DNA from 2 places in the Methylocystis rosea genome. Region 2 is predicted to be linked to the other one. Evidence: predicted binding sites of a transcription regulator. Region 2 holds the regulator's gene; the other holds the start of a gene.
The links. Region 2 encodes PhoB, which activates phosphate uptake and scavenging genes when phosphate is short. Its sites were predicted from a motif close to TGTCATNNANCTGTCAT; they were not measured.

Region 1 (4,211 bases), 450 kb from region 2:
CGGCTCGGAAAAACAAAGACGTCAGATGCCGCGTAGAGCGCCGCAAGTTCGGCGCTCGTTTTGACGCCGAGGAATTTCGCCTGCGGAAATTTGGCTTCGAGCCCCGCGCGCGCCGGTCCGTCGCCGGCGACAAGCTTCGTGCCCGGCAGATCGAGCGACAAAAACGCCTCGATGTTTTTCTCGACGGCGAGGCGCCCGGCGTAAAGGAAAATCGGCCGCTCATAGGGAAGCGGCGTCGCCGCATCGGGGGTAAACAACGCGTGGTCCACGCCGCGCGACCAGCGCAGGACCCGCCGAAATCCCCGCTCCGACAATTCGCGCGACAGGCTTGGCGTCGACACCATCACGCCGGCGCCGGCGTTATGGAAGCGGCGCAACGCCGCATAAGCGACCCCGACGGGAAGCCCAAAACGCGCCTGGATATATTCGGGGAAGCGCGTGTGGAAGCTCGTGGTGAAAGAGCGGCGCGCCCGCAAGAGGACGGCGCGGGTCACAAGGCCGATCGGCCCTTCCGTCGCAATATGGACGTGGTCATAACCATTTTCGAGCCGCCGGCGAACGGCGCGCGGCGAAGCGAGCGCCAGCGCGATCTCCGGATAGGTCGGCATGGGCAGCGAATTGAAGTCGCGCGGGGTCAAAAAGTCGATCTCGGCGCCCAGCGCGCGCGCCGACTGCGCCATGGTCTCCAGCGATCGGACGACGCCATTGACCTGCGGACGCCAGGCGTCCGTCGCAACCAATATTCGCATCAAGCCGCCGCCGCTCTCTCGGGCAAGGCCCTGGCGCGCTCGGCCGCGTCGGCCGCCTCGCGTTCAGCCGCCGTCTTGTGCCACCGCAAAATCTCAAATGCGCCATCGTCATGTTCGGCGATCGCGGTGCAGCTTTCGACAAAGTCTCCGGTATTGACGTAGAGCTTGCCGCTGATCGTCTTGATCGTCGCGTGATGGATATGTCCGCAGATCACGCCGTCAACGTTGCGGCGGGCCGCCTCGGACGCGAGGGCGTTCTCGAAATCGCCGATGAAATTGACGGCGTTCTTGACCTTCAGCTTCGCCCAGGCGGAAAGCGACCAATAGCCGACGCCGAACATGCGGCGCGCACGGTTGAACCAGGTGTTGACGACGATCGCAAAATCATAGGCCCAGTCGCCGAAGAAGGCGAGCCAGCGGGCGTTGCGCACGACGATGTCGAACTGATCGCCGTGGATGACCAGCATGGTCTTGCCGTCGGCGGTTTCATGCAGCGCGTGGTCGACGACATCGACGCCGCCGAAGTTGAGGCCGGTGTATTCGCGGGCGAATTCGTCGTGATTGCCCGGCACGTAGATGACATGCGCGCCCTTACGAGCCTTGCGCAACAGCTTTTGAATCACGTCGTTATGCGCCTGCGGCCAATACCAGCCGTTTTTCAGCCGCCAGCCGTCGACGATGTCGCCGACAAGATAGAACGTGTCGGCGTCGTTATGTTTGAGGAAATCGACCAGCAGTTCAGCCTGGGCGCCGCGTGCGCCCAGATGCAGATCGGACAAAAACAGCGTCCGATAGCGCTTCACTGCATATTCACTTGCCGGATCCGACATCTGCGCTGTGTTGGAGCGCACCGCTTGGGAGACATTCACCCTGGCGTTTCTGTCGAGCATGAGCTGTCCGCCTCTCGCCTTCGCCGCTTGGCCTGATTGACCAGATTCGCATCACAGCCAGATGACATGGCCGTCTCGGCTCGAGCAGGCGCAAGCGCGGGGGTTCGCTGTTCGATATTTCGAACGCAGTCGGCTATCTTGCCGATCGATTCTGAAACCTACGGGCGCAGCTGAAGCGCTGGAGATCATGGGCGTCGAAGGTCAGGACAAGCAAAAAATGTTGCAGGCGGGCGCGCTGGCGCTTTCTGGACAGCTCGGCGCGACCGTGCAGCGGCTGCGGAAAGCCTATAATTTGTCGCTTTCCGAACTCTCTTCGCAATCTGGAGTCGCCAAGTCGATCATCAGCCAGATCGAGCGCAATGAAACCAATCCCACGCTCGCCACCATCTGGCGTCTCGCGCAGGCGCTCGACGTCTCGATCGAGCGGGTATTGCAGACGACGGAAGACGGACCCTTCCTCGAGAAAACCAGCAAAGCGGACACGCCCATCCTGGTCTCCGACGACGGCAAATGCCGGCTCGAGATCATCGGCTGGATCAAGACGGTCGAGTGGCTGCAGTGCTATGAATTCGCCGCCGCGCCTGGAGGCGTATTGGAATCCGAGGCGCATCAGCGCGGCTCGGTCGAGAGCCTGTCCGTGCGCGACGGCGAGCTTGAGGTCGAGGTCGCCGGAGCGAAGTCCAGCGTGAAGGCTGGGGAAACCCTGCGCTATCGCTGCGACCGGCCGCACATTATCCGCAACCTCGGCAAAACGCCGGCGCAGGCGACGATGGTGTGCATTCTGAAGGCGGCGGTGATGGAATGACCCGCCGCCGCGGACGCGCGAAGCGTTCTGCGGCGGTGGATGGCGTGTCCCTCGGTCAGGAGGAGTGCAACTCGCCGACGTGCTTTTGCGAGTAAAGCTGGACGCCGAGCTGCTTGATCAACTCAAGCTGCGTCTCGAGGAAGTCGATGTGCTTTTCCTCGCTCTTCACCACGCCTTCGAAAAGCTGCTCGGAAACGCGATCATTGATCGAGAGACAATAGGCCGCGGCTTCGAGATACAGCTCGCGGGCGGCGAACTCGGTCTCGAGGTCCGCCTTAACGATCTCCTCGACGGATTGGCCGATGCGCAGCGGATCGAGCACCTGCATATTCGGGAAGCCCTCAAGGAAGAGGATACGCTCGGCGAAATGATCCGCGTGACGCATCTCCTCGATCGACTCTTCCCGCCATTTCTTGGCGAGTTCGAGAAAACCCCAATTGTGGAATATGCGGTAGTGCAGCCAGTATTGATTGACCGCGGTCAATTCTGCGCGCAACCCGCGATTGAGATAGTCGATGACCTTCGCGTCACCGCGCATGTCCGCATCCTTTCCATGAAAATAGACTTACGCCGCCAATTCGTCGGCGCGACAGCCTTCACAATCGCCGCTCCCCGAGCACTCATCCAATCCTCTCGCGGCGTGCTGGTCGACGATGGCGACAATGCTGCGCACGCAGCGCCCGCATTTCGCCTCGCAGCCCATATGCCGGAACACAGCTGAAACCGAAGGCCGGTCACCGCGTGGCCCAAGCGTATCGCGCACATCGCGGTCCGACAGGACGTTGCACGAACAGACGATCATTACTTAGCCTAGTTTGGAAAGGTTGCAAACTACTTTCTGGAAAGGTTGCAAATTTCCCTTCTTTGGAAAGATTGCAAACTACCTTTCGTATCAGTAGGTTACAACATCTCCTTCCGTTTGCCAACTCTCGCGTGTCGCCTTTCGGACAGACCCGCGCCGATGACCTCTGATTGGCAAGGACCATGCCGGTTTATCAAATACATCTCGAACGGATTGGTCTCGCGGCAAGTGTAAAAAAACGAGCCGCGAACGACGTCCGCGGCTCCTGATCTCGGGGCTTCTTGGGGTTAAATCTTTCCTACCAGTGACGGTGTCCCCAGCCGCCGCCGCCCCAGCCGCCGCGTCCGCCCCACCCTGGTCCACCCCATCCCGGTCCGCCCCAGCCTGGTCCACCCCAGCCTGGGCGTCGCCAACCATAGCCGCCGCCCCAGCGGGGACCACCCCAGCCGTAGCCGCCGCCCCAGCCATAGCCAGGCTGCCACCAGCACCGGTAGGGTCCGCACACCCAGCGCGCCTTCTCGACGCCGGGGCGGAGCTGAGCCGCGGGCGCGCGATCAATCCCCGGCAGCGCGGAAGCCTCTGGCGCGAATGCGTTCGAAGCGAGAACGAAGAGAAGCGCGGCGAAGGCCGGCTTGACTGGCGCCGATAGGGTTTTGACGGCTGCCGATCTCATGGAGCATCCTCCTTTTGAGAAATGATGGAACCGTTTTCCAATTACGGCGAATGCGCTGAACCGAGGCTGAAACTTCCGTTCATCAGAGGGTTATGAATGTCCAAACTCCTGGGCGCCCTCGATCAGGGCACGACGAGCACCCGCTTTGTCTTGATGGACAAGGTCGGCGGGATCGTCGCTAAGGCGCAGCGCGAGCACCGGCAAATCTATCCCCGCCCCGGCTGGGTCGAACATGACGCGGCCGAGATTTGGCGCAATGCGCAGAGCGTGATCCAAGCGGCGCTGGCCGAGG
Region 2 (4,211 bases):
CTCGGCTCTCTCGTTTATGAGGGCGTGCGCGGCCTGTCGCCGGCGGTCTTCACCGAGATGACGCCGCCGCCCGGCAGCAAGGGCGGCCTTCTCAACGCCATCGCCGGATCGCTTGTCATGACGATCATCGGCGTCGCCATCGGCACGCCGCTGGGCATGCTGGCCGGCACTTATATGGCCGAATACGGACGCTATTCGAAGCTCACGATGATCGTGCGCTTCATCAACGATATCCTGCTCAGCGCGCCATCGATCGTCATCGGCCTCTTCGTGTATGAGATTCTCGTTCACCCGATGGGCCACTTCTCGGCGATCTCGGGCGCCGTGGCGCTGGCGCTGTTGGTCGTCCCTGTCGTCGTGCGAACCACCGAGGATATGCTGCTGCTTGTGCCCGGTTCGATGCGCGAGGCGGCTTCGGCGCTCGGCGCGCCCCGTGCGCATGTCGTTGCCAAGGTCGCCTATCGCGCCGCCAAGGCTGGACTGATCACCGGCGTGTTGCTCGCTGTGGCGCGCGTCTCGGGGGAGACGGCGCCGCTGCTCTTCACCGCGCTCAACAATCAGTTCTGGAGCAGCGACCTCACCGCCCCAATGGCGAGCCTGCCGGTCGTCATCTTTCAGTTCGCCCTGTCGCCCTACAAGGACTGGCAGCAGCTCGCTTGGACCGGCGCGCTGCTCATCACTGTCGCTGTTCTCGCTCTCTCGATCGCGGCCCGCGCGCTCAGCGCCGGGCGGAGGAACTCGAAATGAACGCCGCTGCTCAAATTGCTCAAGTAAAGGCGCCGCTGACCAAGGTTTCAATGCGGAATCTCGACTTCTTTTACGGCGAGTCGCATTCGCTCAAAGCCGTCACCATGCCCTTATACGCTAATAAGGTGACATCCTTCATCGGCCCCTCGGGCTGCGGCAAGTCCACGCTGCTGCGCGTCTTGAACCGCATGTATGATCTCTATCCCGGCCAGCGCGCCGAGGGAGAGGTGCTGCTCGACGGCGAGAATATTCTCGATCCGGCGGTCGACATTAACGCCTTGCGCTCGCGCATCGGCATGGTGTTCCAAAAGCCGACGCCCTTTCCAATGTCGATCTATGAGAACATCGCGTTCGGCATTCGGCTATACGAGAAACTGCCGCGCGCCGACATGGACGCGCGCGTCGAAGGCGCGCTGCGCGGCGCCGCTCTTTGGGACGAGGTCAAGGACAAGCTTCACACCAGCGGTCTGGGCCTGTCAGGCGGACAGCAGCAGCGACTCTGCATCGCGCGCAGCGTCGCGGTGCAGCCGGAGATCATTCTGTTCGACGAGCCGTGTTCGGCGCTCGATCCGATTTCGACGGCGAAGGTCGAGGAGCTGATAGACGAATTGGCCAGCCGCTACACCATAGCGATCGTCACCCACAACATGCAGCAGGCGGTGCGCGTCTCTGATTACACGGCGTTCATGTATCTCGGCGAGCTCGTCGAATTCGGCGAGACGGACGACGTGTTCAACAAGCCCCAAGCGAAGCGCACGCTCGACTACATCACCGGCCGTTTTGGCTAAACCAGCGATTCAAGGACGGCGCTCATGAGCGATCATATTGTTAAATCCTACGACCGGGACCTTGAAGCCCTGGGACGCCGCATCGCTGAAATGGGCGGCGTCGCGGAGAAAATGCTGGCGGAGGCGATGGACGCTTTGTCGACCTTCGACGTCGACCTCGCCCACCGCGTCGTCTCCAGCGATCCTCGTCTCGACGCGTTGCAGCGCGAAATCGAGGAGAACGCCATTCTCACCATCGCGCGCCGGCAGCCGCTTGCGGTCGATCTGCGTGAATGCATCGCCGCGATCCGCATTTCCGGCGACATCGAGCGCGTCGGCGATCTGGCCAAGAACATCGCCAAGAGAACGCTCAAGATCGTGTCGGAGGCGCGCGTGCCGCGCGCGATCGTCGGTCTGAAGTCGATGCATGAAATCGCCGCGATGCAGCTTAAGGACTCGTTGGACGCCTACGCCTTGCGCGACACCGAGCGGGCGCGCGCGGTCTGGCAGAACGATTCCGATCTCGACGCGCTGGAGGATTCGGTGTTCCGCGATCTCCTCACCTTCATGATGGAGGACCCGCGCAACATCTCCTTCTGTACGCATCTCCTGTTCTGCTCGAAGAATCTGGAGCGGATCGGCGATCACACGACCAACATCTCGGAGACGGTCGTTTATCTGGTCACCGGCGAGGCGATGCCCACGGAGCGGCCGAAGACGCGCGTTCCCGACTTCGGCCTGAAGGACGAGGCGGCGCAATGAGCGACGTGACGTCCGCCGTCCTACAGCGGATTGGGAAAAGCGATCGGGCGCCGCGAATCCTCGTCGTCGAGGACGAGACGTCGCTCGCGACGCTGCTCGTGTATAACCTTGAAGCGGAAGGCTATCAGGTCGAACATGTCGACAATGGCGATGAAGCCGAACTGCGGCTCGCCGAGTCGCCGCCCGATCTCGTCATTCTCGACTGGATGCTGCCGGGCGTTTCCGGACTTGAAATCTGCCGACGCCTGCGGGCGCGGGACAGCGCGCGAGACATGCCGGTGATCATGCTGACCGCGCGCGGCGAGGAAGGCGAGCGCGTGCGCGGCCTTTCGGTCGGCGCCGATGATTATGTCGTCAAACCGTTTTCGACTCCGGAGCTGATGGCGCGGGTGCGCGCGCTGCTGCGCCGGGCGCGGCCCGAGCGCGTCGCTTCACGGCTCACGCTCGGCGATATCGACCTCGACCGCGACACCCGTCGCGTGCGGCGATCCGGCCGCGAAATCCACCTCGGTCCGACCGAATTCCGGCTGCTCGAATATTTTATGGAGAAGCCCGGACGCGTGTTCACGCGGGCGCAGCTGCTCGACAGTGTTTGGGGCATGTCGGCGGAGATCGACGAGCGTACGGTCGACGTCCATGTCGGACGGCTCCGCAAGGCGCTGATCCGCGGCCGCGAGAAGGATCCGATCCGCACGGTGCGCGGCGCGGGCTATTCTTTCGATGAAACGTTCGGACACGAGTGACGTGTCCGATGCGGTTCACGCGTAACGCTGCGCCCTGAACTGATCGCGCGCGCGGCGGCGATCTTGCGCAGGCTGATAGGCGACGCGCGCGTGATAGGCGCAGTAGGGGCCGCCGCCGATCGTCGACTTGCCGCCGCAGAAGCGGAACTCCGCCGACGTGGGGTCGCCCATCGGCCAGCGGCACATGGATTCGCGGAGCTCCATGAGCGTGACGCGCTCCGATATCGGGATCACGACCTCTTCTTCAGGCGCACGCCGCGGCGCCGCCAGCGCATGCGGCGCGAAAGCGAGCGCAAGATTGCCGTGCGACGAGACGCCGTTCATGCGCGGGTGCGTCGGGCGAGGGGCCTTGGCGACGCGCGGCCGCTGCGCGCTCGCCGTCTTGGCGCGTTCGGCGAGTCCCAGACGATGGATCTTTCCGATCACAGCGTTGCGGGTGATGCCCGGTCCAAGTTCCGCCGCCACTTGGCTGGCGCTGAGACCATCGCTCCAAAGCTTGCGGAGCAGTTCGACGCGTTCGTCGGTCCATGACATTAGGCTCTCCATTCTTTCGGGTCGAGCGCGGATCGGATGTCTTCCGACCGCTGCGCAGGTCTGAAGCCCTGCGGCGATGTGATGCGCATCAACACTCGAGAGAACACGCCCAAACGAACTACGCGGGCGCTGACTAGAAACTTTCTGTTTACTTTGAATCATGCGCGAGTCGCGCTGGCAAGCGCGCGCTGGCGTTCTCAACAGGCTTTCGGCGAGACTGTTGCCCGCAGGACTCACCCTAGCGCGGCCGCGCCAGCTGGCTTTGACGCCAATATCGAACCGCGCCATGGATTTGACCGCGTCGGGCGGCGCGCATAAAATCCCGTCCTGAACTGCCGCCCTAAACGGGCGGCGCTTTGTTTTTTTAGCCTCCTCTGGCCGGAGCCAGCGACGGGAGCATGGAGCAGGGCTTTTGACGTCAGCGCTTTATCCGACCTATCCGCGCGCCGATCTCGCATTCAAACATGGCGAAGGCGCGTGGCTGACTGCGGAAAACGGCGACCGCTATCTCGACTTCAGCGCGGGCGTCGCCGTACTGTCGCTCGGCCACAATCACCCGCATCTCGTCGAGACTTTGAAGCGCGCGGCGGAAGAGCCGTGGCATGTCTCCAATCTTTTTCGCATCCCGCAGGCCGAGCGGCTCGCGGAGCGGCTTTGC

Region 1: a site for PhoB is predicted at 1,690-1,706, ahead of EHO51_RS16005 (UDP-2,3-diacylglucosamine diphosphatase). Genes of this name have one in related genera too.

What each region holds. Positions count from the first base shown of each region.
Region 1 is NZ_CP034086.1:3,305,549-3,309,759, reverse strand. It holds gene EHO51_RS16010 (glycosyltransferase family 4 protein) at 1-749, opposite strand, end outside; gene EHO51_RS16005 (UDP-2,3-diacylglucosamine diphosphatase) at 749-1,579, opposite strand; gene EHO51_RS16000 (helix-turn-helix domain-containing protein) at 1,827-2,444, shown strand; gene bfr (bacterioferritin) at 2,500-2,982, opposite strand; gene EHO51_RS15990 ((2Fe-2S)-binding protein) at 3,010-3,246, opposite strand; gene EHO51_RS15985 (hypothetical protein) at 3,545-3,919, opposite strand; gene glpK (glycerol kinase GlpK) at 4,016-4,211, shown strand, end outside.
Region 2 is NZ_CP034086.1:2,857,670-2,861,880, reverse strand. It holds gene pstA (phosphate ABC transporter permease PstA) at 1-747, shown strand, start outside; gene pstB (phosphate ABC transporter ATP-binding protein PstB) at 744-1,535, shown strand; gene phoU (phosphate signaling complex protein PhoU) at 1,560-2,276, shown strand; gene phoB (phosphate regulon transcriptional regulator PhoB) at 2,273-3,019, shown strand; gene EHO51_RS13800 (GcrA family cell cycle regulator) at 3,035-3,553, opposite strand; gene EHO51_RS13795 (aspartate aminotransferase family protein) at 3,966-4,211, shown strand, end outside.